2 regions of the Bacillus sp. EB106-04-04-XG123 genome follow, and region 1 is predicted to be linked to the other one. Evidence: riboswitches for the same ligand, from Rfam matches in the RefSeq annotation. Region 1 holds a riboswitch; the other holds the start of a gene.
The links. A riboswitch is a leader RNA that binds a small molecule or an ion and turns the genes downstream of it on or off. The one in region 1 is predicted to bind S-adenosylmethionine.
Positions count from the first base shown of each region.

Region 2: it holds a riboswitch for S-adenosylmethionine, as region 1 does, so the genes downstream of both, AC3WTB_RS09030 (sugar ABC transporter substrate-binding protein) here and AC3WTB_RS01845 (DUF2292 domain-containing protein) in region 1, are expected to answer to the same signal.

Region 1 is NZ_JBYTDZ010000001.1:357,874-374,121, forward strand. It holds gene AC3WTB_RS01800 (calcium-translocating P-type ATPase, SERCA-type) at 1-1,759, opposite strand, end outside; gene AC3WTB_RS01805 (Rqc2 family fibronectin-binding protein) at 1,925-3,634, shown strand; gene AC3WTB_RS01810 (NAD(P)-dependent oxidoreductase) at 3,669-4,172, opposite strand; gene AC3WTB_RS01815 (sirohydrochlorin chelatase) at 4,153-4,938, opposite strand; gene cobA (uroporphyrinogen-III C-methyltransferase) at 5,016-5,771, opposite strand; gene cysC (adenylyl-sulfate kinase) at 5,801-6,394, opposite strand; gene sat (sulfate adenylyltransferase) at 6,409-7,545, opposite strand; gene cysP (sulfate permease) at 7,603-8,667, opposite strand; gene AC3WTB_RS01840 (phosphoadenylyl-sulfate reductase) at 8,681-9,382, opposite strand; gene AC3WTB_RS01845 (DUF2292 domain-containing protein) at 9,428-9,532, opposite strand; SAM riboswitch class I at 9,649-9,751, opposite strand; gene pyrE (orotate phosphoribosyltransferase) at 9,913-10,551, opposite strand; gene pyrF (orotidine-5'-phosphate decarboxylase) at 10,559-11,263, opposite strand; gene AC3WTB_RS01860 (dihydroorotate dehydrogenase) at 11,235-12,167, opposite strand; gene AC3WTB_RS01865 (dihydroorotate dehydrogenase electron transfer subunit) at 12,161-12,937, opposite strand; gene carB (carbamoyl-phosphate synthase (glutamine-hydrolyzing) large subunit) at 12,934-16,149, opposite strand; gene AC3WTB_RS01875 (carbamoyl phosphate synthase small subunit) at 16,134-16,248, opposite strand, start outside.
Region 2 is NZ_JBYTDZ010000002.1:704,925-721,172, forward strand. It holds gene AC3WTB_RS09020 (ABC transporter permease) at 1-415, opposite strand, end outside; gene AC3WTB_RS09025 (sugar ABC transporter ATP-binding protein) at 412-1,908, opposite strand; gene AC3WTB_RS09030 (sugar ABC transporter substrate-binding protein) at 1,978-3,096, opposite strand; SAM riboswitch class I at 3,268-3,377, opposite strand; gene AC3WTB_RS09035 (right-handed parallel beta-helix repeat-containing protein) at 3,475-4,902, opposite strand; gene AC3WTB_RS09040 (branched-chain amino acid aminotransferase) at 5,271-6,362, shown strand; gene AC3WTB_RS09045 (hypothetical protein) at 6,458-6,652, shown strand; gene AC3WTB_RS09050 (hypothetical protein) at 6,672-7,070, opposite strand; gene AC3WTB_RS09055 (6-phospho-beta-glucosidase) at 7,193-8,521, opposite strand; gene AC3WTB_RS09060 (PTS lactose/cellobiose transporter subunit IIA) at 8,518-8,844, opposite strand; gene celB (PTS cellobiose transporter subunit IIC) at 8,872-10,221, opposite strand; gene AC3WTB_RS09070 (PTS sugar transporter subunit IIB) at 10,236-10,541, opposite strand; gene AC3WTB_RS09075 (BglG family transcription antiterminator) at 10,664-12,607, opposite strand; gene AC3WTB_RS09080 (class F sortase) at 12,845-13,459, opposite strand; gene AC3WTB_RS09085 (copper amine oxidase) at 13,519-14,910, opposite strand; gene AC3WTB_RS09090 (small protein YxzF) at 15,033-15,146, opposite strand; gene gdhA (NADP-specific glutamate dehydrogenase) at 15,229-16,248, opposite strand, start outside.

The sequences.
Region 1 (16,248 bases):
TTCCGTCGAGCACCTGTCCTTGCTTCGGTAAAAGGCTTAAGTCTTTTGCGATCGCTTTGGCCGTTTCCACGTGATCCCCTGTAATCATGACCGTTTTAATGCCAGCATCCCGGCACTCTTTAATCGCTCGTCTGACTTCAGGACGCGGCGGATCGATCATGCCCTCTAATCCGATAAATGTTAAATCAGCTTCAGCCTGCTGTACAGAGGTGATTTTTTCTGTCAGACCGACTTTTTTATACGCAATGGCAATGGTTCTAAGCGCCTGTCTTGCTAAACCTTGAATCGCAGCTTCTGTTTCTTGCCTGTGAGTGGCTGAAAAAGAAGCTGTGCGTCCGCCGTGCATGATATGACTTGAACGGTTCATTAGTACATCCGGCGCACCTTTTGCAATGACATACCGCTCTTTTTGATTTGTTTCAACGACGACTGACATCATCTTTCTTTCTGAGTCAAAAGGAAACTCCTCAATGACATGAAATCCAGCTTCGATGAATTGCTCTGTAAAACCCGCTTTACGTGCTGCGGTAAGGAGCGCTCCCTCTGTTGGATCCCCATCAAGCCTCATCTCCCCGTCTTTTTCAACGATGGTCGATGTATTACAAAGCGCCCCGTATAATAACACCTTTTGCAGGCTTGGATGCTTGTCGGCATGGACGATTTCCCCGTTTAAGGTAAAGTCACCGGATGGCTCGTAGCCTGTGCCAGAAATATTCCACGTTTTTCCCTCTGCCCACACATGGGTCACAGTCATTTTATTTTGCGTCATGGTTCCTGTTTTATCAGAGCAAATGATTGACGCGCAGCCGAGTGTTTCCACTGCCGGGAGCTTTCTGACAATCGATTTTTGTTTGATCATCCGCTGTACCCCTAGGGAAAGGGCGACAGTGACGATCGCCGGCAGTCCTTCTGGAATCGCCGCCACAGCAAGAGATACACCCGCTAGGAACATATGATACAATTCATGTCCTTGCACTACACCAAGAACAACAACGAGCACCGTTAAAAATAAAGCAGCCACAATCAGAATTTTTCCAAGCTGCTCGAGACGCCTTTGCAGCGGCGTTTCCATATTACCTGCTGCATCCAGCATGCCGGCAATTTGTCCCATCGCTGTATTCATTCCTGTACCAATGACAACCCCTACGCCGCTGCCTCTAGTAACAAGCGTCCCCATAAAGGCCATATTCGTCAAATCCCCAAGCGAAACATGGTCGCTTGAAAGCGGACTTGCGTGTTTGACCGCTGGGATAGACTCACCAGTGAGGGCGGACTCCTCAATTTCTAAGCTCTTTGTTTCTAGTAATCTAATATCTGCCCCAATCCGGTCTCCGCTTGAAAATTTCACAATATCCCCTGGCACGAGATGTTTAGACGGGATCTTGACCCATTCATTATTTCTCCTTGCATACACGTGCGGAGTTGATAATTCCTTTAACGCTTGAAGGGATTTTTCCGCCCGGCGTTCTTGATAAAAGCCGAGTACACCATTAATCAAAACAATGGCCACAATCGCAACAGCATCAATGTATTCTCCTAAAAAGGCAGAAATGATTGTTGCAGCAAGCAAGATTAACACCATGAAATCTTTAAACTGTGCTAAAAAAATGATCAGAGCCGACGCCTTTTTTCCTTCCTGCAATTCATTTGGCCCGTGTTTTTCAAGCCGCTTTTGTACATCTTTTTCTGACAGTCCGTCACCTATCGATGTATTCATTGTTTTTAATAAATCGGTTTGGTTCAGTTCATGCCAATTCATTTGACCTCGTCCACTCCTCTTTTGTTCTCTCTCATATGCAGTGTTCTATAAGCCAGTTTATTCAGACTCGTCCTAAATCATGCTATAATAATAAGACTGCCTAAAGAACGAGAAAACGGAAGGTTCTTTCAGTAGATTTGTGTGAAAGAAGAGGGTGTATCCAACATGTCATTTGACGGCATTTTTACATATGGTATGACTAATGAATTGCAAAAGGCATTAACTGGCGGAAGGATTTCAAAAATCCATCAGCCATATAAGCACGAGCTGATTTTTCATATTCGAGCAAACGGGAAAAATCATAAGCTCCTTTTATCGGCTCATCCGAGCTATGCAAGAGTGCAGCTCACCGAGCATCAATACGACAATCCAAGTGAGCCGCCAATGTTTTGTATGCTACTCAGAAAGCATCTTGAGGGCGGCTTCATTGAACGTTTTGAACAGATTGGATTTGACAGGGTCATTGTGCTTCACGTGCGAAGCCGAAACGAAATCGGCGATGAGCAGACGCGTAAGCTTTACATTGAAATCATGGGACGTCATAGCAACTTCATTCTTGTAGAGGATGGAACGCAGCAGATCATTGATGGTCTGAAACACCTTTCTCCATCTGTAAACAGCTATCGAACGGTGCTCCCTGGTTATGAATACCTACTGCCACCTGCGCAGCAAAAATTGAATCCTTTTGACGTGACAAAGGATGATATTTTGAAGCATTTACGCTTTCAAGAAGGAAAGATCGCCAATCAAATTGTCGATACCTTCTCTGGGGTTTCCCCGCTTTTTGCAAAGGAAGCAGTACACCGGGCCGGTCTTGCCAATCAAGAAACGATCCCAAATACACTGCTCGACATGTTCCAGCTCATTCGCATGCATTCTTTTACGCCGCAGCTTACAAGAAAAGACGGGAAAGAGTATTTCTATTTATTAGAGCTTCAGCATGTCCAAGGCGAGATGAAGACATTCAACTCACTCAGCCAGCTGCTTGACCGCTTTTATTTTGGAAAAGCTGAGAGAGACAGAGTCAAACAGCAGGCGGCTGACCTTGAACGGTTTGTCGTCAATGAAAAAAAGAAAAATGAAAACAAGCTAAAAAAGCTAAAAAGAACCCTTGAAGAATCTCAGGATGCACACAAGTATCAGCTCTATGGCGAATTGTTAACAGCCAATTTATATGCGATCAAAAAAGGGGATAAAGAAGCGACTGTCATCAATTATTACGATGAAGACGGCGGAGAAATTACAATCCCGCTTAAAACAAACAAAACCCCTTCTGAAAATGCACAAGCATATTTTACAAAATATCAAAAGGCAAAAAATGCTGTAGAAGCTGTAAATGAACAAATTGAGCGAACTCATGAAGAAATTGCTTATTTTGAAGAGCTGATTCAGCAGCTGTCCTCTGCTTCTCCGAAGGATTTAGAGGAAATGAGAGAAGAGCTTGTTGAAGGAAAATATTTGCGCGCCAAACAAAAGCGTCACGCCAAAAAGAAAAAACCGGCGGCCATTCAGCTCGAAACGTATGAATCGTCCCAAGGTATTCCGATTTTAGTTGGAAAAAATAACAAACAAAACGAGCATTTGACTACAAAGGCAGCTGCTCGTGATGATATTTGGCTGCATACAAAGGATATTCCTGGATCACACGTCGTCATTCGTCACCAAGCACCTGATGAACAAACGCTGCTTGAAGCGGCTCAAATTGCCGCCTACTTTTCGAAAGCAAAAGAGTCCAGCTCCGTTCCTGTCGACTATACAAAAATCCGGCATGTGAAAAAACCGAACGGAGCAAAGCCTGGCTTTGTTACGTATGATCAGCAGCAAACATTATTTGTCACGCCTGACGAAGATCTTGTGCTCAAGCTGAGAAAATAAATAAGAAAAGCCGATAAAATCCTGACATGAGGATTTATCGGCTTTTTCTTTGTCGCTTTTTTCTTTCGATGTAAAGGGCATCAAGTGCGTCAATATCCTCTTGTTCAAGCAAGGATTCAATTGCCGCCGCCAGCTGTTTTGTCCGGGCGGGGCTTGCACCGCTTGTAGAGACTGAAATCGTCACTTTTCCTGCTTTGACAACCTTCGGCACAATCACATTGCCTAGCTCTGAGTGGCTCACACAATTCACAAGCTGGTGAGGCTGTGCTGTTTGTGCAATCCATTCATTTACCGAAGGGTCATTTGTCGCAGCTACAATGAAAAATGCATCCTTCAAATCTTCAGCGTCTACCTTCTTTTCCTTCCAATTCAATTGGTATGTATCAATGAAGTGTGCCATCTCTTCAGAAAGATTAGGACTCACAATGGTTATATGGCAAGGCTCCGTGCACAGTGCCTTTGCTCTTCTTAACGCCACCGATCCGCCGCCGGCAATGACCACTTGTTTATTGGTTAAATCAAGATGGACTGGAAGCATGGCTTTCTCCTCGGAAACGAAACGCATCGTCTTTGTTTAACATGGTTTCTTGCACACGTTCAATATAAGCCGCTTTGACATGCGGATGAAAGCCAATATACCGGCATACCCGGACATCTTTCAGCCGCTTTCTCGCCTGAGCGGCTTCACTTTCAATTTCTTTCATTAAAATTCCGGTAAACAGCAAGTAAGGAACGATATAGACAGGTCCATCGTCATCTGCTGATAACTGCGCGAGAACATCTCGATAATTGGGCTCACATGCTGTAATAAAACACGGAAGAACCTCTGCATACGGAAGCAGACTTCGGACATCGTCTGCAATGCCAAACACATCTCGCTTCACATCCGGATCAGAGCTCCCGCGGCCAATTAAAAGAATCCGCGCCCGCTCGCCTTGATATCCTGCTTCTTCAATTCTTGCGGCAACCGCTTTTGTTACTTCTTGATTCACCCCGATTGGCTTTCCATATGTGACCTTCACTTGCGGGAATCGCGCGCGCACTTTCTCAATTTCGACCGGTATATCCGATTTAGCATGCATGGCAGTTAAAAGGAGGAGCGGGACGATGGCAATGTGTGTCGCTCCTTTTTTCACACAGGCCTCAAATCCTTCTTCTATAGAAGGGTCCGTCAGCTCTAAAAAACAAATTTCTTGTATATCTGCTTTCACTAACGGCATACAGCTTTTCATAAAAGAAATGGCCTTATCTTGCGCCTCTTTTACTCGGCTTCCATGCCCAACATAAAGGACAGCTTGTTTCATGCGGCTCCTCCCTCTCACTTATTTCATCAGACGAAAAGACACGATGTATGTACGTACGTGTCTTTTCTCTATCATTCTCATTTCTCGATTAATGCGGGTTCAAACCAGTTCAGTTTTTGATGAAAATGAACGACATCTCCAACAACAATTAAACTTGGATGCTCGATCCCTTCTTTTTCAACGGTTTCAGACAGTGTCGCCACAGTGCAGCAAGTTGTCTTTTGCCTCGTCGTGGTTCCCCAGTGTATAAATGCAGCGGGTGTTTCTGGATCCCGTCCATTTTTTAAAAGCAGGCGCTGCACTCTTTCCACGTTTTTGACACCCATGTAAATCACAAGAGTATCAATCCCTGTAGCCAGCGCCTCCCACTTTTCTTCAAAATGTTCATCCTTTTGATAGTGACCCGTGACAAAAGCAACATTTGAGCTGAATTCACGGTGTGTCACAGGGATTCCCGCATAAGCAGCTGCCGCAATACCAGAAGTAATTCCTGGGACAACCTCATACGGAATTCCGTGTTCAGCTAAGCATTCGATTTCTTCACCGCCGCGGCCAAAGACAAAGGGGTCGCCGCCTTTCAGCCGAACGACAACGTTCCCTTCCTTTGCATGAGCCACAAGCGCTTCATTGATGGCTTCCTGTCTCATTGTATGATGATTTGGCAGCTTTCCGCAATAAATCAATTCCGCCTCTGGTTTGGCGTGGGCGAGAATGTCTTGATTGACAAGACGATCATATAAGATGACATCTGCCTGCTGTATCGCCTTATGGGCCTTTAATGTTATTAAATCTGGGTCTCCGGGTCCAGCACCCACAATGTATACTTTCCCCATCTTGCTTTTCTCCCCCTGCCATCAGGCGATTATTTCGTTGTTGCTTTTACATAATCAACAAGACTCTGTTTGGATTCCTCACGGGATAATTCCCCTGTATCTAAGACGAGCTCAGGCTCAGCTGGCTCTTCATATGGTGAATCGATTCCAGTGAAAAATGGAATTTCGCCGTTTCTCGCTTTTTTATATAACCCTTTTGGATCACGCTCTTCACACACGTTCAGATCACATTTGACAAACACTTCGTGAAATTCCCCATCTTCGACTAACTGTCTGACAATGTGGCGGTCTTCTTGAAATGGAGAAATAAAAGCAGTGATGACAATCGTACCTTGTTCCACAAATAATTTTGCCACTTCTCCGATTCGGCGGATGTTTTCTTTTCTGTCGTCATCTGAAAACCCTAGATCTTTATTGAGTCCGTGCCGCACGTTATCGCCGTCAAGAACGGTGACTTGATAGCCTTGTTCAAACAGCTCTCTTGCAGCTGCATTTGCAATCGTTGATTTACCTGATCCGCTTAAACCTGTAAGCCAGATAATGCCGCTCGTATGATTGTTTTTCTGTTGATATTCTTTTTTTGTAATAGATGCATCATGCCACACGATATGTTCGTTGCTCATGTCATACCCTCCCTTTAAGATACCGTCGTTTTTAATCCTTCGATTAATGTTTCAATGACTTCTTTTCGGCTGAACGTGCTTGGTGGTAATTCACCGTTTCTCAGCATCGTTCGAACTTTTGTACCTGAAAGAATGACATGCTCGCTTTTGTCGTGAGGACACGTTTTTGGTGTGGCCATCGCTTCACATGTATTACAGTAGAAGCTGTGTTCAAATTTTAATGGCGTAATACCGATTTCTTCGCTTGTAAATTGATCAAATAGTTCCTGCGCCTCGTATGTGCCGTAATAGTCACCAACACCTGCATGATCTCTTCCGACAATAAAATGGGTGCAGCCATAATTTTTACGAACAAGCGCGTGAAATATCGCTTCCTTTGGTCCAGCATAACGCATTGCAGCAGGAAAAACACCTAAAAAGACGCGGTCTTTTGGATAATAACCATTCAATAACACTTGATAGCTTTTCATTCTCACATCTGCCGGGATATCGTCAGATTTTGTTTCACCGACAAGAGGATTTAAGAATAAACCATCGACCGTTTCTAATGCTGTTTTTTGAATATATTCATGCGCACGATGAACCGGGTTTCTCGTTTGGAAACCAACAATGGTTTTCCAGCCATTTTCTTTAAAATGACGTCTTGTTTCTTCTGGCTCATACGTAAATTGAGGGAATGGTTTTTCACTGCGTTTCGTCAGTGTAATTTTCCCGCCAATGTAAGTATCACCGCGTTCAAATAATTTTTTCACGCCTGGATGATTGCGGTCATCAGTTTTATAGATATTTACCGCTTCTTTTTCCTTATCTGGTGTGTATTGATCCTCTACTTCAATGACCCCATATACAGTTCCATTATAAGATAAGCGCACGATATCGCCTTGATGGATTTCCGCCGCCTTTTCTTTTGTCACTGGCAGTGTAATAGGAAGAGACCAAACGACACCACTTGCTAGCCGCATACTGCTCACAACTGCTTCATAATCAGCTTTTGTTAAAAACCCTTCAATTGGACTATATCCGCCAATTGCAATGAGTTCAAGGTCTGCAAAGGAGATCGCATCTAGTTCAATTTCCTTTGCAACTGTGCTGAGATCATATTCTTCATTTACTCGATTAATTAATACGCCACCATGTGGTGTTAAACTCATTTGTTCATCTTCCTCTCAATGTTCATATTTATTAGATGTTAATAGTCGGATTTGTGATTAAATCCCGCCGCCCTGTTCATGAATAGAGCTGCTCTCATTTTTGACTGCCTTCATCAGACTCAGCGCACCAAGTGAGGCAAGCAGTACACTCATCATGATAAAGATAGAGTAATAGTCTCCTTTTAAGAAAAGGCTCACCAGCAAATACGATAGGCTGAGTGATAAGAAGGGTGACACCACCCACACTTTCAGCATTTTTTTCACAACATGTTTGTGAAAAATGTTTGGCCCGCCTTTTGCCATTCCAAGCCCGATAATAGACGAGGAGGTGATTTGTGTAAGCGGAACAGGCAGCCCAAAAATAGAGCTGACGATGACAAGCCCGGCACCGGTACTCGAAAGTAAAATCCCTTCGCCCGTTTGATAGCGGGTGATTTTCTTTCCGTTTGTTTCTAGTACCCTTCTCCCAAGCAAAAGCGCACCAAGTGCAACAAAGATCCCGCCGTAAAGAGTTCCTTGCCCGACTGACAAAACGCCTGACGCGACAAGCGGACCGACCGCATTTGCGACATTGTTCATACCAGCTGAAAACGCCTCTAGAAATCCGCTGAGGATTAACACGACAGATAAAATAGCTGTGCCTTTTTTAGACAGCTTCCGTTTAGGGAACATTCTGATGATTTTGACGACAGCAAAGGTAAAAAGAAAGGCGAAAATCGGGATGATCACCCAAAATGCCACAATCACTAAAATGGATTTCACAAACAATACTTTATACGCGACGGCCACACCAACCACAGCCCCTACTGTGACCTCACTTGTTGATAAAGGGATCGCCATCAGATTCGCTATGAAAAGTGATAGTGCAGCAGAACCAATGATAATACAAACGATTTCAAGTGTAATGACTGATTCTGGCATAATACCAGAGCTGATCGTTTTGACGACCTCACCGCCGCCAATCACTGAACCTGCTAAAATCCCAACTGCACAAACGCTGAGCGCATAAATGGGCTTTTGAATCGCGCCTGACCCGTACGCAATGCCCATAGAAGCAGCTGCTCCGCTTGCGCCTATGTTTAAAGCAAAGAATAGACTAAATAAAATTGCGGCGATTTCCATACATTATGCTCCCTTACTCATGTAATCCGCACTCTGTCTTTGCTGTGCCTGACCATCTGCCAGAACGCAGATCATCTGCAGTAAATGCTGGTTGTGTACACGGTGCACAGCCGATACTTGGATATCCCTGGTCATGCAGCGGATTATAAGTAAGTTCTTCTCTAGATGCATATCTCCATATGTCCTTCCACGTCCAATGGATAAGCGGACATACTTTCACTGATTTGAATTTTTCATCCTTATTTAAGAAATTCGTCCCTGCTCGTTTTGGTGACTGCTCTCTTCTTAAACCGGAAAGCCAAGCTGGATAACCAGATAGGGCTTCTTGCAAAGGAATGACCTTACGCATATGGCAGCAGCTTTGAGGATTTGTTTTCCATAATTGATCACCGTGCTGCTCATTTTGCTGTTCAACCGTCAGCTCAGGCGTTTTCAGTTCAATGTCTAAACCCGGGTATCTTTCCTTTACTGCATCAATTGTGTCGTATGTTTCTTTAAAATGCAGACCTGTATCTAAAAAGACAATTTTCGCATCTTTTTTTACTTTTGCAATCAGATCAATCAGAACGATGCCCTCAATCCCAAAGCTGCACGCATATACGAGCTGGTCACCATAATGACCGTACGCCCATTTCAGTACAGACAGGGCTCCTTTATACAAATCATCTTCTTGAAATGTAATGGACGGCTCTTGCCAATTTTCATAAGTTAACATGATTTCTCCCCTTCCGGAGTACAGCTCATATTGCTTTTATCCGCACTACTTCAATCTAATTTTTTCGTTCTTTTCCACTTGAATCACTTGACCGTCCTGAACAATTAACGTAATTGAACCGAATTTCATATCCCCAATCAGTTCTTGCATATGCTTTACTAAGTCCTCATCCTGATTTTGTTTCACTTCCATCTCCTCTTCCTCCTCACCGTTAAAATAAAAAAACTTTCTTTCAGTCCGAAAGAAAGATGAGGAAGCTCACGATTTCCTTATCTTTCAAAATAGAATCATTTTGCAGGAAGTAGCACCTTGCGAATCGCAGGTTGCCGGGTTTCATCGGGCCAGTCCCTCCACCTCTCTGGATAAGAGTTTCAATTTGTCTTAAATATTAACACAATTCAAACAAAAGTCAACCCGACTTTATTGATAGGATTAGTTTTTATTAAAATTTGAGTCTTTTTTACTATTTTTACCTAAATAAAAAACTGTGCGGGCAGGCACAGTTTTTGTTAACGATGGGCTTTGACTTTTCAGACCGTTTCTTCCATCCAAGATTCTGAGGAAGGATCTTGTCTCCAGCGTTTTAGTTTGTTCATCGCAGCAGGCTCAATCGCTTTCAGTTCAAGTGCCACGTCTGTCAATGTGTCATAGTCTGTTAGGGTGACATATGGAATATTTTTTTCTTGAAAGGCTGCCGCTGCTTTTGGCAGTCCGTATGTGAAGATCGCGGCAACTCCTAGTACCTCGCAGCCCTCATCTTGAAGAGCAGCGACCACTTCAAGCACACTGCCTCCTGTGGAAATAAGGTCTTCTACGACGACAACCTTTTGGCCTTTTGATACGGCCCCTTCAATTTGATTTCCTTTTCCATGTGCTTTCGGCTTACTTCTGACATAACACATCGGGATGTTCAAGCGGTCTGCTGCTAATGCCGCATGAGGAATGCCTGCTGTTGCAGTACCCGCGACAACCTCTGCTCCCTTGAAATGAGTGAGAATCAAATCTTTTAGACCTTCAGCAATGTCGTGTCTCACTTCTGGAAATGACAATGTCAGGCGGTTATCACAATAGATCGGTGATTTTATACCGCTCGCCCATGTAAACGGTTCGTCTGGTTTTAATGAGACCGCTTTGATTTGTAATAGATGTTTCGCGATTTTTGATTTCATCTGGCAGTCACTCCCACTCTTTCAAAATTTGATGATAGGCTTCTATTGGTTTATCAGCTTTTGTGATTGATCTTCCAACAACGATTTGTGAAACACCTTGCTCTTTTGCATAGGCCGGTGTCGCCACGCGCTGTTGGTCATCAGTTTGATCATTCGGTAAGCGAATTCCTGGCGTTACAGTGAGAAAGGATGGTGAAATATGTTCATGAAGTGCTTTAGATTCATGAACAGAACAAACAACCCCGTCCAGCCCACTTTCATATGCTAATTGTCCGTACCGGATCACAGTCTCTTGCAGCGGACGGTCAATGAGTAATTCATTTCTCATCATGTCTTCTGACGTACTAGTCAGCTGGGTCACTGCAATAATGCCCGGGCGGTTTTGTCCAGCAGGAGTCCCGCTTTCAAGTCCCTCTAACGCAGCCTGCATCATTCGTTTCCCGCCAGCAGCATGCACATTGACCAAATCAACACCAAGTGCAGCAAGCCGGTTCATCGCTTTTTGCACGGTTGTTGGAATATCATGAAGCTTCAGATCAAGGAAAATACGGCAATTTTTTTCTTTTAGTGCGTCAATGATGGCAGGACCTTCTTGGTAAAACAGCTCCATGCCTACCTTCACAAATAATGGTGTCCCTTCAAAAGGGTCTAAAAAGGCAAGCGCGTCCTTCCCTGATGGAAAATCAAGCGCGATGATGGGCAAGTGCTTCATGTTTCCAGCTCCTTCCGATACATTCCTCTACAGATGAATAACCATATGCTGCTAACACATTTGGCAGCTCTTCAATGATTTCCGGGCAAATAAATGGATTCACAAAATTGGCTGTGCCGACAGCTACTGCACTTGCACCTGCTAGTAAAAATTCAAGTACATCTTCAGCACTTTGCACTCCGCCCATCCCGATAATCGGAATAGAAACCGCTTGACTCACCTCGTGTACCATGCGCACAGCGACCGGTTTGACAGCTGGTCCTGATAATCCGCCTGTTTTATTGGCAAGGATGGGTTTCCCCGTTTTTAAATCTAAACGCATACCGATTAATGTGTTAATCATGGTGAGTCCATCCGCTCCAGCAGCTTCAATCGCTTGAGCAATCTCCACAATATTGGCTACGTTAGGTGACAGCTTGACATAGACAGGTACAGAAGAGACTTCCTTGACCGCTTTTGTCAATGACGCCGCCATATTTGGATCTGTACCGAAGGCAATCCCGCCTGTTTTCACATTTGGGCAAGAAATATTCAGTTCAAGGGCATGAACATTTTTTGCTTGGCTGATTTGCTTGGCTACTTCCACATAATCATCAACCTGTGAGCCAGCAACATTCGCAATAATAGGTGTATCAAATTGTTCAAGCCAAGGCAGCTCATTTTCAAGCACGCCTTTTAGACCCGGATTTTGAAGGCCGATTGCATTAAGCATACCAGCTCCTGTCTCGGCTACCCTTGGCGTGGGATTGCCAAATCTCGGTTCAAGGGTTGTGGCTTTGATCATGATACCGCCTAGCAATGATAGGTCATATAAGGATGCAAATTCTCTCCCGAACCCGAAGCAGCCTGATGCAGGGATGATTGGATTTTTTAAAGATAATCCCGGTAACTCAATGTTTAGCATGACAACGCCACCTCCTCTGCTTTAAAAACAGGTCCATCAAGACAGACTTTGACGTAAGGTTTGTCGAGCTGATCGGTATGACAGACACATGCAAAGCACGCACCAATTCCGCAGCCCATTCGTTCTTCCATCGAAATATAGACGGGCTTATCAGGATACGTGTCTTTCAGCGCTTTTAGCATAGGTGTTGGACCGCATGAAAGCAGCACATCAAAGCTCAGGTTTTGCTCTTTTATCACATCTGTTACAAAGCCTTTAGCACCGTATGTGTCATCAACCGTTGCAATAAACGTATCGCCTAGTGCTTGAAATTTCTCCTCGTAAAATACATCCTTTTTCGATTGAAAGCCGAGCACATGCTTCACGATGACGCCTTTTTTCGTTAAACGCTTGGACAGTTCATATAGAGGCGGTACGCCAATTCCGCCGCCGACTAGTAATGCCGTCTCTCCGGGCTGGACGACTGAAGGATCATACCCGTTTCCAAGCGGCCCTAATACATCGACTGATTCTCCCTCCCGCTTTTGGGAGAGGAGCTTTGTGCCCTCTCCCTCTGCGCGGTAAATGATGGTTGCTTCTTTTTGCTCGGCATGAATGTTGGCAATACTGATCGGTCTTCTCAGCAGCGGTGTCATGGATTCACTGACCTTTAGATGAAGGAATTGTCCAGCCGTTTGAAAGGAGTCCACAAGGTCTCCTTTTAATGTCATTTCGTAAATATGATCAGCGATCTCTCGGTTCGAGACGACCGTCAAGTATGCTTTTTTCATATCGTTACTGTCACCTCAGCATTCGTTTTCACTTCTGGCATTTCATCTGCTCTAAATGTCATGCTCTCAAGCACTCTTAAAATGGCTTCTGCTGTATCTAAGGACGTTAAGCAGGCCACTCCGTTTTCAACAGATTCACGTCTAATTCTAAAGCCGTCTCTTGCCGGCTGTTTTCCTTTTGTTAAGGTGTTGATGACAAATTGCGCTTCCCCGTTTCGAATGACATCGAGAAGGTTTTTGCCTTCCTCTCCAATTTTGCCGACCACACTTGATGGAATGGAGGCTTGTTTTAAATAATTCGCCGTTCCTTCTGTCGCTAAAATATGATAGCCGATTGAATGGAATCTTCTTGCGATCTCAAGTCCTTCTTCTTTATCCTTATCAGCCACTGTCAGAAGTACTGTTCCGTCATTAGGAATTTGAATACCTGACGCAATCAATCCTTTATATAGGGCTTTTTCGATCGTGACATCTTTCCCCATGACTTCACCTGTTGATTTCATTTCAGGTCCGAGTGTAATATCGACTCTTCTTAATTTAGCAAAAGAGAAGACTGGGACTTTAACGTACACTCCTTCTTGCTCTGTGTGAAGCCCTTCTTCGTAGCCATAATTTTTGAGCTTGTCGCCTAAGATGACTTTTGTCGCAAGGTTGGCCATCGGGATGCCTGTGATTTTACTTAAGAAAGGAACCGTCCGGCTTGATCGCGGGTTCACTTCAAGTACATACACTTCGCCTTTTGATAGGACAAATTGGATGTTCAAAAGCCCAATAATGTTAAGTCCTTTTGCAAGCTTGATCGTGTATTCTGCGATCTTCGCTTTGATGTCCTCAGACAATGTTTGCGGCGGATAGACTGCAATCGAGTCACCAGAGTGAACTCCGGCTCTTTCAATGTGTTCCATAATGCCTGGTATCACGACCGTTTCGCCATCAGACACGGCATCTACTTCAATTTCTTTTCCTGTCAAATACTTGTCAATTAACACTGGATGTTGCGGATTGACCTTCACCGCATTCTCCATGTAGTGAAGAAGCTCGGCTTCTTGATACACAATTTCCATCGCGCGGCCGCCTAATACATAGGAAGGACGGACAAGGACTGGGTAGCCAATTTGATTGGCAATCGCTACTGCTTCAGGCACAGACGTTGCTGTTTTCCCTTTAGGCTGGGGCACGCCGAGTGTTTCTAACGTTTGTTCAAACTTGTCCCGGTTTTCTGCGCGGTCTAGGTCTTCTAGAGAAGTTCCAAGAATTTTAACCCCTCTATTTGATAATTCATCTGCTAAGTTGATCGCTGTTTGCCCGCCGAACTGAACGACAACTCCTTCAGGCTGTTCAAGGTCGATGATATGCATCACGTCTTCTACAGTGAGTGGTTCAAAGTAGAGCTTATCTGAAATACTAAAGTCTGTTGAGACCGTTTCAGGGTTGTTGTTAATAATGATCGCTTCATAGCCTGCTTGTTTAATTGCCCACACAGAGTGAACGGTCGCATAATCAAATTCAACCCCTTGTCCAATTCGGATGGGACCTGAACCTAATACGATAACGCTTTTCTTGTCTGTACGTTCTGATTCATTTTCATCTTCATACGTGCTGTAGAAATAAGGTGTCTCTGATTCAAATTCTGCCGCACATGTATCCACCATTTTGTATACAGGTACAATGCCTGCTTCTTGTCTTAGCTTGTAGACATCCGCTTCGTTCATATTCCACTCGCGGCTAATGTAGATATCTGAGAAGCCTTTTTCTTTCGCTTCTTTTAATACGTCTGTATTGCCTTTGTTTTCTTTTAATGTCTTCTCAAAGGCGATGATGCCTTCCAGTTTATGAAGGAAGAAGTAATCAATTTTTGAGAATTCGTGTATTTGTTCGACTGTATAGCCTCTTCTAAGCGCCTCAGCGATATAAAATAATCGTTCGTCTCCCGCTTTAATAATCCGTTTTTCAAGCACTTCATTTGTGATGTCTGCTTCATCTTTTAATTCAATGTGATGCACATCGGCTTCAAGTGAACGTACAGCCTTTAGAAGAGACTCTTCTAATGTGCGGCCGATCGCCATGACTTCACCAGTTGCCTTCATTTGCGTACCAAGACGTCTGTTGGCAGATTCAAATTTATCGAACGGCCAGCGCGGTATTTTTGAAACGATATAGTCAAGTGCAGGCTCGAAGGCTGCATAGGTTTTACCTGTGACTGGGTTCATCATTTCATCAAGCGTTAAGCCGACTGCAATTTTCGCTGCCAATTTGGCAATTGGATAGCCTGTCGCTTTTGACGCAAGTGCAGAGGAACGGCTCACACGCGGGTTTACTTCGATGATATAGTATTGAAAACTGTTTGGATCAAGTGCCAGCTGAACGTTACAGCCGCCTTCTATGCCAAGTGCGCGGATCAGCTTAAGCGACACATTGCGAAGCAGCTGATATTCACGATCACTTAACGTTTGGCTTGGCGCTACAACAATACTGTCACCTGTATGGATACCGACAGGGTCAAAGTTTTCCATGTTACAAACAACGATTGCATGGTCACCGCTGTCTCGCATGACTTCATATTCAATTTCTTTAAAGCCTGCAATGCTTTTTTCAAGTAAGCATTGTGTAACTGGGCTTAGCTTCAGGCCGTTTTCAACGATTTCCTTCAGTTCTTGCTCGTTTGTACAAATTCCGCCGCCCGTTCCACCTAATGTATAGGCTGGTCTGACGATGACAGGGAAACCGATTTGATCCGTAAACGCCATTGCTTCTTCCAGGTTATGAATGATTTCACTTTCTGGTACAGGCTCATTTAGTTCATTCATCAAATTACGGAATAAATCTCTATCCTCTGCTTTTTGGATGGCTGACAGCTTTGTACCGAGTACTTCAACGCCGCATTCAGCTAATACACCAAGGTCTGACAATTCAACAGCAAGGTTTAATCCAGTTTGCCCGCCAAGTGTTGGCAAGATCGCATCAGGGCGTTCTTTTCGAATGATTCGTGTTAAAAATTCTGGTGTCAGTGGTTCGATGTATACCTTGTCGGCCATTTCTGTATCTGTCATGATGGTAGCAGGGTTAGAGTTCACAAGAACGACTTCATAGCCCTCTTCTTTTAGTGCTAAGCAAGCCTGTGTGCCTGCATAGTCAAACTCCGCTGCCTGACCGATGATGATAGGACCTGATCCGATTACTAAAATCTTTTTGATGTCTACGCGTTTTGGCATACTTCTTCCCCTTCTTTCTCAGTCGTATGAATCATTTCCATGAACTGGTCAAATAAGTAGTTTGCATCTTCTGGACCCGGTGATGCTTCTGGGTGGTAC
Region 2 (16,248 bases), on a different contig from region 1:
TGAGCATATCTGGAATTTTCATTTTGACGATCATCCATGCATTTAACAATCCAACAATGATAGAAGCCGCTAGTGCAGAAAGGATTGCAATCAGTGGGTTTTGCGAGAACCATACGAACATCGAAATGACAATGGCATTTGACAGCGTAGCGACTGATCCAACTGATAAATCAAAACCGTTTACTGCCAATGAGATGGTTAAGCCCACCGCAATGATGGTCACAATTGAGATAGACCGTAAAATATTGATGATATTTCCCGATTGCAAAAACGCTGGATTCGCTGCCGCAAATACCACAATTAACACGACAATGGTTAAAATCGTCCCATATCGATAAAAGAAATCAAACAGATGAAAGGATGGCCGCTGTTTTTTGATTTGCTGCACAGGGGCTGGAATTTGTTGTTCGCTCATGATTGTCCTCCTGTTGAATGATATAAAAGCTCCTCTTCAGTCGTCGGTGCAGTCATTTCCCGGGCAATGCTGCCATCATATAACACGTATACTCGGTCAGCGATACCTGCAATCTCTGACAGCTCACTCGACGCATAAATGACAGATTTTCCGCGGGCGGCAAGCTCTGCGATCAAAGTGAAAATATCTTTTTTCGCTCCAACGTCTACACCTTTAGTTGGTTCATCAAAGAGATACACATCTGCCTCAGCAAGCAGCCATTTTCCGATGGCAACCTTTTGCTGATTTCCACCAGATAGGTGCTTCACCTTTGCTTCAAGAGACGGCGTTTTGACACCAAGTCGTTTGACGATGTCGCCTGCACCCTGCTTTTCCTTCGAACGATGTAAGAAGCTGAATATCCGTGAAAATGAATGAAGACTTGCAGCCGTTAAGTTCCACCCCACGCTCTCTTCGGTCAGAACCCCTTCTTTTCTCCGCTCTTCAGGCACAAGGGCTATTCCAGCTCTCACAGCTTGATGAGGCGATGTGATGTGAATGGTTTGACCATGCAGCTGCACAGTCCCCGTCTTTTTTTCTGAGGCACCGAAAAGGGCTTTGCACAATTCTGTTTTTCCAGCACCGACAAGTCCTGCGATCCCGAGAATTTCTCCTTTTTTGACATAAAAGTGAATGTTGTTTAATTTGTTTTGATCGTTTAGCTCTTTCACTTCAAGCACAATAGGTGCATCTTTCAAAGGTTTGCGAGACGGGAATTGTTCCTCTAATGGCGCACCTAGCATTTCTTCAATGACTTGCTGCGGATTTGTGTCTTTGACAAGGTGGGCTGCAACATCCGTTCCATTTCGCATCACTGTCAGTTCATCACAGATGGTGAAAATTTCGGGCATGCGATGGGAGATAAACACGATCCCTGTCCCATGCTGTTTCAGCCGATCAATCATGGAGAATAATTTGCTTGTTTCTGCATGACTAAGCGGAGCTGTTGGTTCATCTAAGATTAAAATGCTGCATTGAATGGAAACGGCCTTAGCAATGAGCACCATCTGTTTTTCAGCAAGGGTCAGATCGCTGACAAGTCGTTTTGTGGAGATGTCGATGTCCATTTCTTTTAATAGCTGAGCCGCCTTGCGATGCAGCTCTTTCCAACTGACAAATGTTTTTTTCTCAATCTCATGCATCATCATATTCTCACCAACACTTAAGTAGGGAACAAGAGCCGTATCCACTTCTTGATGGACCGTCTGCACACCATATGAGGATGCATCCTTTGGGGTTTGAATGGTTGCCGCCTGGCCATTGATGTGGATGGTTCCGTCGAAGTGGGAATGAGCGCCAGAAAGAACTTTCATTAACGTGGACTTCCCAGCACCATTCGCTCCAATTAGCGCATGGACCGTCCCTTTTTTTAATGTGAAATTCACTTGATCTAAAGCTTTGACCCCTGGGAATTCAATTGAAATATTTTTCATACGAACAAGCGGCGCTGTCATAGGTGTCCTCCTTCTCTTGATATCATCTGAAAAACGAAACACCCTCTATGGAAAGAGAGTGCACGTCGCTTATTTTGTATAATGCTTCTTCAAGGTCTTCATCCAATCTTCCTCAAAAGCAGTCGATGAACCGAATCCCTTCACTTCGTCTGCAAGATTGACCATGTTAATGGCTTTTCCTGCTTGTTGAAGCTGCTTTTGCGAGATGAGAGAGGCCTCAAGGTCATAGGAAGATGGTGTTTTCTCACCAGCTATTTTCTTCGCAAGAATCCTCACGTCGACTGCGCCGATGAGCTTCGGATCAACCGCTGCTGTGTACTTCCATGGACTGTCCTTCGCTGTCATTTCTTGAAGATCAGCATTTGACACATCAATCCCATAAATCTTCACTTCTGTTCTTCCTGCTTCCTTTAACGCTCTTGCTGCCCCAATGGCAAAGGCATCCCATGTGGCAAAAATAGCGTCCAGTTTGCCCTTTGGATACTTATTCAGCATGGCTGCTACTGCATTTTGCGTTTGAACAGACGTATCAGAAGAGGCTACACCAAAGCGGTCAAGCTCCTTGATCCCTGAATGTTGTTTGAGCGTTTCTTGATAGACCTTATTTCGTCTCACCATTGGCGGGAATCCATCTACCCATAGGTACGCAATATTTGCTTTTCCTTTAAAATCAGAAACGAGCGCGTCTAATGATTTTTTCGCTAATTGTTCGTCATCTTGAGACGTCACTGTGACTCCTTTGATGTCCTTTAGCTTAGGATTTGAATCAAATGCTACAACTGGAATGCCTTTCGCTGTGATCTTTTTCACATCAGCGACTGTCGCCTCGTCGTCCCCGTGAGAGATGATAAAGCCATCATAATTTTCCTCCAGCGCCTGAGAGATGGCATCATGGAATTTTGCTGTATCACCATTTGCGGTGTAGACATCTACCGTAAAGCCGAGTGCTTCACCTTCTGCCTTCGTTCCAGCTAAAAATTGAGCTGTATGATCGTCTCCTCCAATTTTGCGGATCACTTTAATTTTTGCCCCCTGTCCCTTTGCAAATCGCTTCGGTACATTGTCAAAAGAGACTTTTTCGTTTGCATTTGCCTTTGAGCCTGCACTTGATCCAGTGCCGCAGCCAGATAATAGGACGGTTAATGCCGTTAATAAGACAAGAAATGATGTAAAATGCTTACGCTTCATTGCTGTTCCTCCTCAAGTTGTTTTAAATTTTTCACATCGGAAAACTAGGTAAAAAAGTGGAAATACGCCTGTCAAACAGGCATTTGATTCGAAAAAGAGACGAAAAAAAGCCTCTCTTGGAAAGAGAGGCTTGATCACCGTTGCATGAAACATGTATCGGGAAGTCTTCCTCTCTTATCTGTCAAAGCTGTAACAGCTTTGCAGGAATTAGCACCAATTTCTACAATAGAAACGGTTGCTGGGCGTCATAGGGCCAGTCCCTCTGCCTCTCTTGATAAGAGATCCGTTATGAAATTTGTTTTCGTTGAAATGTCTTCTTTACTTTAATGTGATGTCACATCAATGTCAATGACTTTTTTGAAAATTTCTAAAATATCATCAGCTTCCGATAATTTTCTTAGCAGGTGATGATTTCTTCAGACGGAAATCATATTTTTTCTCATTCACAAATTGTGGGTTGAGATGGGCTGATCCTTTATCTTGACCGCTATTAGAGAGATAGGTTTTGTAGCCTTCCATCCATTTCCCGCGCCAAATCCACTGTGATGCTTTCGCACCTTTGCGATCATCATAAACGTTCTTCTGGAAGGTATTCTTTTGGTTCACTTGATAAAGATTCACGACTAAGTAATGCGAGGCGCTAGCCGTCATGATATTATTCGTGATTCGATTGTTCACTGCTTGATACTGCATTAGCAATTGGCCGCCTTCTAAGCCGGCTGTGTCATTTTTGTACAAAATATTATGTGAAATCGTCGTATTGGTTGTACCGCCACGCTTCGTATCATAGCCGCCAATAGATATGCCTGTATAACGGTTTAAATATACTTGATTGTGTTCGATGCGGATGCGATCTGCCATTTTTCCTTTATGTTCGCTTGTGACTTCAATCCCCAGGTCATTGTTATGTGAGATGTTATGATCGATCACAATGTCTTTTCCGCCATCAACATAAATTCCGCCAGCGGAGATGTCGCTTCCATAGGCTGGGTTCCCTGCACTCGTAATCTCATATACCTTGTTTCTAGAGACGACTCCATTTCTAACTTGATCATACTTTTTAGAGGGTGCTACGTTCTCGAAACCAATTAAATCAATGCCAATATTATCAGTGTGCCGGACCGTGTTATGTGTCACACGGAACTTTTTGACGTTTCCATTTAGCACAAGCGCTTCACTGAAGCCCAGTTTTAATTTTTCAACGGTATTTCCTTTGATTTCAATGTCTTCTATTGCTGCAGGAGCTTTTGTCCCATAGACAGCAATTCCATGTGCATTTCCATTTTCATGTTTCGTCTGAATGTCATACACTCGGTTATTGAGCAGTTTTACGCCTTTACCGCTTCCTTTGATGAAAATACCAACTGGTGTTAAATCTTCTTTATTCGTCTTAAGATGTCCTACAGTGAGGCCTTTGAGGGTGATGTAGCTCTTTTGATCGACCGTGACAAGACCGCCATCGGCTTGATTTCCTTTAAGGGATGCCCCACTAATCACAGGTTTTTCTTTTCCGTAAGCTTGAAAGACAACGGGTGCTTTCTTTGTTCCGGAATAACGGACAATCAATTTCTCTTTGTATGTACCGCCTCTCATGTAAATGGTTGTCCCAGCCTTCGCCATACTTGCTGCTTTTTTCAGCGTGCGGAAAGGTTTTTGCTTTGTTCCCGGGTTTTTGTCGTTTCCGTTTACCGCTACGTAATAAGCTGTGCTTTGCTTAGCACCAGCTTCCTCTGTCATCGCTTGACAGCCAAAGCTGATCATGGACATGAATACAATGAGTAAAATGCTTGGTATCACTCGTTTCATCTTGTTGTTTGCTCCTTTCCCTTCTCTTCTTCCTTTATCGGTTAAAAAAAAGAGGATTAAAATATGACAATGTCCCTTGCAATGTACTAGTCAAAAGGTGTATGGTTGAAAGAATATCTTACAGGAAAACCATTCGTTTTTAAATTGTCAGATTAATCAGTTAATAACGTATTTGGATTTTATTTCTTTTTTAAAAAGGGGGGACATGAGCCAAACTGACAGCAGAGAGAAGGAAAGCGCTTTAACAGATTTTTCTTGTCTGAATTCCAGAAAACCTATTGCTAATATTTTGTGAAGGTATAGAATAGAATCATAATTATTTCATATTATTAGAATTTTCAAATAATCAAACAGCAAGGAGATTTACAATGCCAAAACAACCCATCCGCGTTGAACTTAGTTCAACAAAAAAACCAAAACCTCAATCTGATCAACTTGAATTCGGAAAAATCTTCACAGATCACATGTTTGTGATGGATTATTCAATTGATAAAGGCTGGTATGATCCAAGAATTATTCCTTATCAGGCTATTCCAATGGACCCAGCTTCGATGGTCTACCATTATGGTCAATCTGTTTTTGAAGGATTAAAGGCTTATGTTTCTGAGGATCAAAAAATTCTCTTATTCCGTCCAGAAAAGAACATGGAACGCTTAAACAGATCCAATGACCGCCTGTGTATTCCGCAAATTGATTCAGAAACAGTATTAGAGGGCTTAAATGAACTCATTCGCATTGATAAGGATTGGGTACCTGATGCAGAGGGCACTTCCTTGTATATTCGTCCATTCATTATTTCCACTGAGCCGTATTTAGGCGTTGCACCGTCTAGCACGTATAAGCTGATCATTATCTTATCTCCAGTGGGATCATACTATAAAGAAGGCATTCATCCGGTCAAAATTGCCGTTGAAAATGAGTTTGTCCGTGCCGTTAAGGGTGGAACAGGAAATGCCAAAACAGCTGGAAACTATGCCTCAAGCCTTAAAGCACAGCAAGTGGCTGAAACGAAAGGATTTTCACAAGTTCTTTGGCTTGATGGGGTCGAGAAAAAATACATTGAAGAAGTCGGCAGCATGAATATCTTCTTTAAAATCAACGGAGAAATCGTGACGCCTGAATTGAACGGCAGCATTTTAGAAGGCATCACACGTAACTCTGTACTTGAGCTGTTAAAGCATTGGGGAATTCCAGTCACAGAGCGCAAAATTTCAATTGATGAGTTAATTGAAGCACATCAATCTGGCGAGCTTGAAGAAATTTTTGGGACTGGAACGGCGGCCGTGATCTCTCCTGTCGGGGAATTAATTTATCATGATCAGCCATATGTGATCCAAAATGGTCAAACAGGCGAAGTATCCAAGAAATTGTATGAAGCCATTACTGGCATCCAAAAAGGAACACAGCCAGACATCTTCGGCTGGACAGTTGAAGTTGACTCGGTCGTCAAGCAAGCATAAGCATGTAAAAGAACCTTTCATTCACGAAGGGTTCTTTTTTGTTTATTTACCTCTCCAATATACCTTATAATGGTAATAAATTAAGGAGGGATGGTATGTTTTTTACTTATCTATTAGCGTTCATTGGGATCTGTATCGGATCGATGATCGTCGCTACTGGTTTCGACGATTCACCGTTCCTCACCCGGTTTCTATTTAAGGCGCTTGGGATTTCTATCCTTGCTCTTTCCATCTCTTTTGTAAAGGTTAGACGAAAGAAGTTACAGAAACAAAAGGCGAAAAAGGCTTAGTTGACTCGTCTGCTTCCCATCAAATCGTGCACCAAAACAAGACCGATACCCCAACAATCGCCCCAGCGTATATCCACTGTTTTCCCTTGATGCTTCGCTTTCTTTCGATCAGTAAAAAAATCTCAGGCAAAAAGATGATCATGATTTCTAGGATAAAGACAAGATAGTAAACAAGCGGCATCGGCTGGAAATCAAACTTTCTTGCATCTCCTCCAATCGTTGCGAAATACATCAACAGGTTAGTCACTGGAATGGTGAAACAAACAAGCAGGCGGAGAACATAAATCCACACATAGTCCTTATGCCGAATGAGACCAACAAATGAAGCAATAAGGCCATACAAAAACAAGATCACTGTGCCATAACTCATGACAGGCTGTACGACAAATCCGTAAAGCATTAAACCAATTGCAACCATATTCCAACAGTCCTTTCTTTGAAGCCATACATGCTGTTTTTTCTATCATACACTTCTTTCTCCAGTTTCCATATGAAGAAATCATAAAAAATGACCCCATAAAAGGGGTCACTCATTATGTGTTAAGCATTGACTGATTTGAAGAATTGCGGTAAATATTCACGATGCGCTTCAAGCATTTCATCTAAAATTTGCTTTGCAATCTCGTCAGATGGGACGAGCGGGTTGATCGTCATCGCAACAAGAGCCGTCTCGTAATCTCCAGTTACAGCCGCTTCAGCTGCCACACGCTCGAATGATTTGATTTGTTGAACGAGCCCTCTGACAGCTACAGGCAGATCACCTGTCGCGATTGGCTTTGGTCCGTCCTTCGTAATGATACAGTTTACTTCAACCGCTGATTCAGCCGGAATGCTGGCAATCGCCCCTTTGTTCACTGTATTGACTGGTTGAATGTCGTGCTTATCATTATAGATGGAGCTGATTAAGTTACAAGCCGCATCGCTGTAATAGGCTCCGCCTCTTTTTTCGAGCTGCGGTGGTTTAATCGACAAATCAGGATCTTTATAGAGCTCAAATAGTTCCCGCTCGACCTGCTGTACAACCTCCGCTCGTGTTCCTTTTTCTTGAGCCGCCTTTTGTTCTTCTTCCAGCATATCTTTCGTTTTATAGTAATAGCGGTGATACGGACATGGGATGACCCCTAATCCTTTCACAAAAGAAGGCTCCCAGTTTTTCGCTTCAATGTTTTTCATGGACCACTGGCTGTTTGGATTTCCTAGTTCATCAAGCACTTGATCCATAATGCTGACCCCGTCTAAATATACGTCTAATCCATAGACCATGTGATTGAGACCGGCAAACTGTACCTCAATGCGTTCTACATCCACTTCAAGCGCCTTAGCGATTCCCATTTTGATCCCAATCGGCACATTGCATAGACCGACGACTTTTTTGAGATTCGTGTAGCGTAAAACAGCTTCTGTGACCATGCCGGCTGGATTCGTAAAGTTCACAAGCCATGCGTCTGGGCAAAGCTCTTCCATATCCTTCACAATGTCTAAAATGACCGGGATGGTCCGAAGGCCTTTAAATAAACCGCCTGGTCCATTCGTTTCCTGACCGATGACGCCATATTTAAGCGGTATTCTTTCATCCTTTGCCCGTGCTTCCAGCAGTCCTACACGAAATTGTGTCGTCACAAAATCTGCGTCCTTTAAGGCTTCCCGGCGGTCAAGAGTCAGGTGTACCTCAATCGGTAGACCTGCTTTTTCGACCATACGTTTCGCCAGAGCGCCCACGATGTTTAACTTTTCCTGACCCGCTTCAATATCCACAAGCCATAATTCCTTTACAGGCAATTCATGATATCGTTTAATAAACCCTTCGACGAGCTCAGGCGTATAGCTCGATCCACCGCCTATTGTGACAATTTTGATTCCTTCTTTCATGAATTGACACCTCCGAGTTGCTTCATTTTTTCATGGAGCTCAATGATTTCTGCTGCGAGCTCCTTAACGGTCATTGCGTTCATGAGATGATCCTGCGCATGAATCATGAGGAGGCTAATATCCGTCTTTTCGCCCCTGATTTCTCCTTGGATCAGCTCTGTCTGTGCGTGATGCGCCTCATTTAACGCGTCTTGTGCTTCCTGCATTTTTTGCTTCGCCTCATCAAAATTACCTTGCTTTGCACACGTAATGGCTTCCATCGCTGAGCTTCTGCCATTTCCGCCGTGCAGGATGAGTTGAAACACAATTTGTTCCATTTCCATCGGCCGCACCCCCCTTTGTTCCCTCTATTACATGCTGACGACATTTTCATCAGTTGATGCTTTTGTTTCTAGCTCACTTTCTTCTTTCAATTTCTGCTTATCCCACATTCTAAAGAATGGGTAGTATAGAGCAAATGACAACGCAAGGTTAATCAGCTGCATGACAGCACCAGAGATTTTACCTCCTGTGGCGAGATAGCCTGAAATGATTGGCGGCATAGTCCATGGGACAGCAATCCCTGCCGGTTTTGCCACAAGGCCTGTGCTCATTCCGATATATGTGGTGATGATCATCATGATTGGCGTAAGGATAAACGGAATGAGAAGCATTGGGTTCATCACAATCGGCATTCCAAAAATGATCGGCTCGTTGATGTTAAAGATGGCTGGCCCAATGGCAAGGCGGCCAAGCTGTTTCATTTGTTTACTTCTAGCACGTAAGATCATGGTCAGCACCAAAGCTAGCGTTGCACCGCTTCCGCCGACGTTGATGAAGATTTCAAAGAACTGCGCTGTGAAAATATTCGGCAGCACTTCTCCTGCTTGAAATGCAAGACGGTTCTCATCCATTGCACCGAGCCAAATTGGCCCCATGACGCCCCCGACAATGGTTGCTCCGTGAATACCACATGCCCATAGGAGCATTTGCACACCCATCGCAACGATACTGCCGCCTAAGCTGCCACCAAGAATGGAAAGCGGTGTGCCAATTAAGACCGTGATGATATTATGAATACTCTCAAAAGGTGTCATCTCAATCACAAGTCTAGAGACCCAGATCAGCGTGATGACCACAAAACCTGGAATAAGTGCAATAAACGATTTACTGACTGCTGGCGGTACACCATCAGGCATTTTGATGACGATATTCCGCTGTACAATAAAGCGGTAAATTTCGGTTGAAAGCATGGCAATAATCATGGCAACGAATAAACCTTTACTGCCCATCAGTGTGACAGGAATTCCTCCGCCAACTAGGATAGCTTCTGTTGAGCCTTCAGGTGTGAAAGGTACTTGATATGGAGTAGCCAACAGGAAAGCCGCAACAGCGATCGCACCAGATGATAGTGCATCAACGGCATACTTTTCAGCTAGCCTGTAAGCAATCCCGAAGGTCGCAACAAGTGCCATAATGTCAAAGGTTGCATTAACAGGATAGGATAGTTTCGTGGCCCATTCTGCTCCGAAGATACTTGCCATAAAATCGCTGTATCCTGGGATCGGAAGGTTGGCTAAAATGAGAAACAGTGAACCGACAATAATGAGAGGCATCGTTAAAACAATTCCGTCACGCAATGCTTGTAAATGTCTTTGAGCGGCAATCTTCCCTGCAAACGGCATGACCTTCTCTTCTAGAAATCGGTTGAATCCATTCATCCCCTCCGCCCCCTTTATCCGTTCACTAGCTGTTCAGCAGATTTTAAAACCTCGGCGCCATTACATACGCCATAATGCACGGTATTAATTACGTCTACTGGTATTCCTTTTTCTTCTCCGAGCTTTTTCATTTGCGGTAATAAATATCGAACCTGAGGTCCTAATAAAAGCACATCGGCTTGATCAATATGATTTTTCGCAGAATCTCCAGATACTGCCCAAATACGATAATCTTTTCCTTGTTCTTGTGCGCTTTTCTCCATTTTTGTGACAAGTAAGCTTGTAGACATACCTGCTGCGCAAACCAATAAGATATTCATGTGTAAACGCCCCCTTTTCAAAGTGTGAAGCTATTCTTTACACATTCATCATATTATGAAACCGCTTTCATAAACACCCATACTTTTTCCTTTAGGAAGCGGAAAAAGTTAATATCACACAGTTAGTTCTTGTACGAAGGAGCCTTTTTATACATGATATCAAGCATGTCTTCAAATGTATCACAGGCGATCAGGTGCTGAATGAATTTCACATTATGCACAAGCTCCCCCAGCAGGCGGTACATGCCTTTTAAATCTTTGGCATTCTCTTTTTCGACACAAAGCAGGCAGACAAATTGAACCTTTTTCTCTCCCCAAATGATTGGTTTTTCTAATGTACATATCGCCCAAAACGTCTCATCTGTCAGCGGCGTCATCGGGTGCGGAATCGCCGTATAATGTCCGAAAGAGGTAGGAGCAGCCTTTTCTCTTTCCATGACAGATGGTGTGAGCTCAGCTGGCGCTAATCCCATATCGATGACTTTTTGCGTTAAAAAGGTGATGACCTCTTCTTTTGTGTGAAAGGTGCGTTTTGTAAAAACCAATTCCTTTTTCATATATTGCGAGGCCAATGTCACCCTTGTTTCACTCGTCAGGGCTTCTTCAATTTTTAAAAAATCGCCGCCTCCCAAAATGGTGTTCACTTGAATGACTGGAACCGGTAATTCCATATGAATTGGAATGGTTGTAATAATTAAATCCAGTGCATGTAAAGAGACATGCGGAAGCGAATATAGCTCTGCTGTTCCTAAAATGGTCAGTTTTGATCCAAATTGTGAACGCAAACGATCCTGCAGCAGCCTTGCACTCCCTGCACCAGACGCACAGACAATGAGACACCGCTTCGGCGGGATCTCCATTTTCCTCCGCTCTAAAGCCGCACCAAAATGAAGCGCCATATATCCGATTTCATTCTCATGAATACTCAGCCCCTCCTCTTCTTCAAGGACCCTGCTGGCGATAATCCCCGCTTCAAAGGCAAGTGGATACCCCGCTTTTATTTCATCAAGCATCGGATTTCTTAAGTTCATTCCATATTTACATCGGTTGATGGCAGGCTTTAAGTGCAGACTCAATCCAATCATTAGTTCCGTATCTCCGGCTAAATCAAGCTGCAATTTTTGATCAATGGCCTTCAGCATGAGCTGTACAAGCCGACTCGTGTCATCATCGACAATTTGTTTTTGACCGCTCGAGGAAAAGGACTGTACCATTTTGGCTGTTCCTAGTAAATGAATGGTGATATAGACGATTTCCTCTTGTGGAAATGAGACATCCAGCAGCCCTTCAAGACGCTCCACCATTTTTTTAGCGACCTTGTATTCTTTTGCCCGCGGAATTTCGCTGATTTCCTCTGGAAGAACAGATACATAGTTTCCGTGTCTAATTCGTTTGCAGGCAATAGCAACATGAACGATTAAATTATTCATGCAAATGTCTGATAGATTCATGCCTTCCTCATTGATATAATCTATCATTGTTTTCTGAAGCAATTCGAGTTCATGCTTTGGCAAAATGGTGACCGCTGTGTTCAGCATCGTTTGATAAGAACGACGTTCATTGAATAAATATTCTGACATGCAATAACGAATTTTCATCTCTGATCCCTTGATCCGGCAGCCTTTGCTCGGCTTCGCTTCCAGCTTCAGATCAAAGGGCTCCAGCTTACGTTTGACCGATTTCACATCGTTGCTCATCGTCGATTTACTAATAAACAGCTGCTCCTGTAAATCCTCCAGCTTCACATAGGATTCTGCCAAAAGAAGCCTTTTTAAAATAAACCGAACTCGCTCCTCTGGCAGCACAGCAAGCGGCTCTTCCTGCTCAACCTCCTCCTTCATAAAACGGCGAAAGGCATTCTCATCGTTGATCAACAGCTCATAGCCAGCTCCTCTTACAGCTGTTACAGCTGCTTGATAAGGGGCAAGACGGTCGTTCAGTTCCTTTATGTCTGTACGAATGGTGCGGCTTGTCACTTGTAAACTGGCAGATAGTGCAGCGCTTGTGAGCGGGGTCTCAGCTGCCATGAGCTGACTTAAGATGTGCGCCAGTCTTTTACTCAGCATCAGATCGGCCTCCTTATGTAGGGGTGGAGAATCTGCCTTGTCTGGACAGGTTGTATACGCTTGCAGTTCTCTTCATTACTCATATTCTACTGAAAAGAAATAAAAATTGCCAACTCATTTATATGACAAATGCCCCTATTTATACAACTAACCATATCTAATGTCCTATGAATCTTTTTGAAAGATACTTGCGAAAACCACGAAAAAAAGGCGTACACCATCGTGTATCCGCCTTCTTTATGAAGAGATCATCTGGGTAAAGACAACCAATCTTTTTTCATGCGTGCCTGTAGCATGATCAAATGTCCCTGTACAAGTGATTAAATTGAGATTCCGTGTAAAGGCGTATCCAAAAAACGCATTGGGCTTCTCCTCACGCGGATAGCTTCTTACTTTTATGACTTCAAAGGTTCGCTTTTTCCCCGATGAGGACGTGACGATCACCTTGTCTCCTTTTTTTAGCTCCTTTAATCGATAAAAAACCGATGGCCCCCATTTATTATCTACATGGCCATTCATGACGGCATTCCCTTTATCTCCCGGTTTTGGACCATCTTTAAACCAAGCTGTGTTGTCTGTATCCCGAGGGACACCCATACTGCCATCCTTTAATAAAGCTGTTTTCTCCACTTTTGCTTTGACATCAATAGCGGGAATGGCGATTTCAGCTGGCACAATACCAGATGGCTCGTCTTTTAATGTATCGTGTGAGTGGTTCTGTTTCTCAGCTTGATGTGTGGTCATTTCCTTAGAAGCTACTATGTTTTTTGAGGATGACGATTCATCCATTGACTGTGATGAACAGCCTGTGATGATGAGAAACGAAAGAATGCTGAGCAGCCAATTCTTCATCTAAGCCGGCCTCCTTTTGAAGAAAGGAACGGCACGATTGTGCACGTTCCCATCTGTCTTTATGAGTTAGAATTTGATGCCTTACGGCGATTAAGGAAGAATGCACCTGCCACGCCGCCTGCGAGGATCAAACTTGCGATCATTCCCACAAATGCTTCATAGGACATGCCTAAAGGACCGGCTGTGCCCCCCATACCTGTTTTCGGCATTTCATTAGGCATGTTCGATTTGAACAGCTCAGGATGCTGATCAACAATCGCTGCTGCGACATCCTGACCAACCATGAACATATGACCATAAGCCTCTCTCACTGTCGGGTAAAGCTGATCATATTCACCATTATGATAAGACGTATATGTTTTGATCAGCTCATCAATATGTGTTTTCAAACCAGCTTCTAAATCAGCTGCCTTCAAACGTCCATCTGTCGCTTGATCTAGGAATTTCGCTTGCTTCATTCGATACGCATCTAAATCTTTGACAGCCTTTTCTTTTGCTTGATGATCCCCTGATGCATCCGCTTTGACATAATCAACTAAGTAACCGATATGGCTTGACCAAATGTCTTTGAATTGTTTGCCTGCATCCTTACCATAAACAGATGCAATTGCATCAGATAAATCATTTGTGTTTTCATTTAAAGCCGCTGCTGCTTGCTCAAAGTCCTTGCTGCCATCATTTCCTTTTTGCATGGCAACTACTGCGAGTGCCAAATGCTCTGAGAACAAGTAGTTTAAATCTTCACGAAGATCCGCTGCTGGTGTATCCACTGACTTTTGATCAAATTTCCCAGGAAATTGATCTGTGATGGCCCATGACACGCCTTTTCCTACCTCAAACATATGATGAATGGATTTTCTCACCGTTTCATAGGTCGTATCAAAATCCTTTTCATTATAGCTATCAAACGCTTTTAGCAGTTCGTTCACATGCATCTTCAAGCCCTCTTCAAGCTCACTTGCTTTCAGTCTGCCGTCTGTTGCTTGATCGAGCATATCGGCTTGTTTCATTCGATATTGGTCAAGCTGCTTGATCGCTTTCTTTTTACCTGCATCATCTTTTTTCGCTGTGGCTTGTACATAGTCAACAAAGTAGCCGATATGACTTGACCAAATGTCTTTGAATTGTTTGCCTGCTTTTTTACCATACACAGAGGCTATTGCATCTGATAAGTCATTCGTGTTGTCATTTAAAGCCGCCGCTGCTTGATCGAAGTCTTTACTGCCGTCAATTCCTTTTTGCATCGTGATCACCGCTAAATAGGCATGCTCTGAAAACAGCTGATCTAGTGCTGCTCGAAGATCTGTTGCTTTATTTGATACCTCTTGTGACGAAGACGTCTTCTTCGCCTCCCCATGCATATGTCCTTCGTGTGCACTTGCGCTATGAGCCGCCGGGAATAGTAACGCTGCGCTCAGTGGAATGGTTAACATTGCTTTCTTCATGTTCATCTTTTATTTCCTCCTCTTTCCGTTTGTTATGTACTTAACGGAGAGAGGGATGAAATGGATCATTCGATTCTATTATTTTTTTTACAACACAGGATCTGTATGTTTACATAAAAAAAGCCGGATTATCCGGCTGATACGTTACGACGTTTAGATGCTTTTCGCTCTTTATATATTTTCCTCACCACTGGATAAATCACAGGTGCCCATTTGACAATTTGTTTCAGCCATTTTTTCATTTCTCCCGCGCCTCCTTATTGTCATTCTTAAAGGACGATTCCCCATCTTGTCATGAAATAAACAGGTGCGGGAGAGCAGGAGTTAAATCACGCCTTGTGCGATCATGGCATCTGCCACCTTACGAAATCCTGCAATATTTGCTCCAACCATGATGTTCCCTGAGTGTCCATATTCGTCCGCTGTCTCTGTACATTGACGATAAATAGACTGCATCATTTGTTTCAGCTGATCATCTACTTCTTCAAATGTCCAAGACATTCTTGCACTGTTTTGCGCCATTTCTAGTGCTGAGACACCTACTCCGCCAGCATTCGCCGCTTTTGCCGGCGCAAACAAAATACGATTCTCTTCAAATACTTTGACCGCCTTAAGAGTGGACGGCATATTGGCTCCTTCTCCAACAGCGATGACACCATTTGCCACAAGCTGCTGTGCATGCGCCTCTGATATTTCATTTTGTGTTGCACATGGCAGCGCAATATCACAAGGAACGGACCAAATTTGTTCGCAATCTTCAATTAATTCAGCATGCGGGTGAATGTCTAGGTATGCCCCAATCCGCTGATTCTCGACTTCCTTCAGCTGCTTAATGGTCTCAAGTGAAATCCCTTGAGGATCATAAATTGCTCCGCTTGAATCACTGCAAGCCACAACCTTACCGCCTAATTCCATTACCTTTTCCATTGCATAAATAGACACATTTCCTGAGCCCGACACAACAACTGAACGCCCTTCAAATTGGAGCCCATGTGCTTTCAGCATTTCTTCCATGAAGTACACCAGTCCGTAGCCTGTCGCCTCTTTTCTCGCTAAGCTGCCTCCAAATCCAGGGCTTTTCCCCGTGAGTACACCCGCTTCATAAGCGCCGCGCATTTTCTTATACTGTCCGAACATATAGCCAATTTCGCGTGCTCCTACACCAATATCACCTGCTGGCACATCTTGATCAGGTCCGATATATCGGCCGAGTTCACTCATAAAGCTTTGAACGAAACGCATGATTTCTCCATCAGACTTTCCTTTAGGGTCAAAATCCGATCCGCCTTTCCCTCCACCGATCGGCATACCAGTCAGTGCGTTTTTAAAGATTTGTTCAAACCC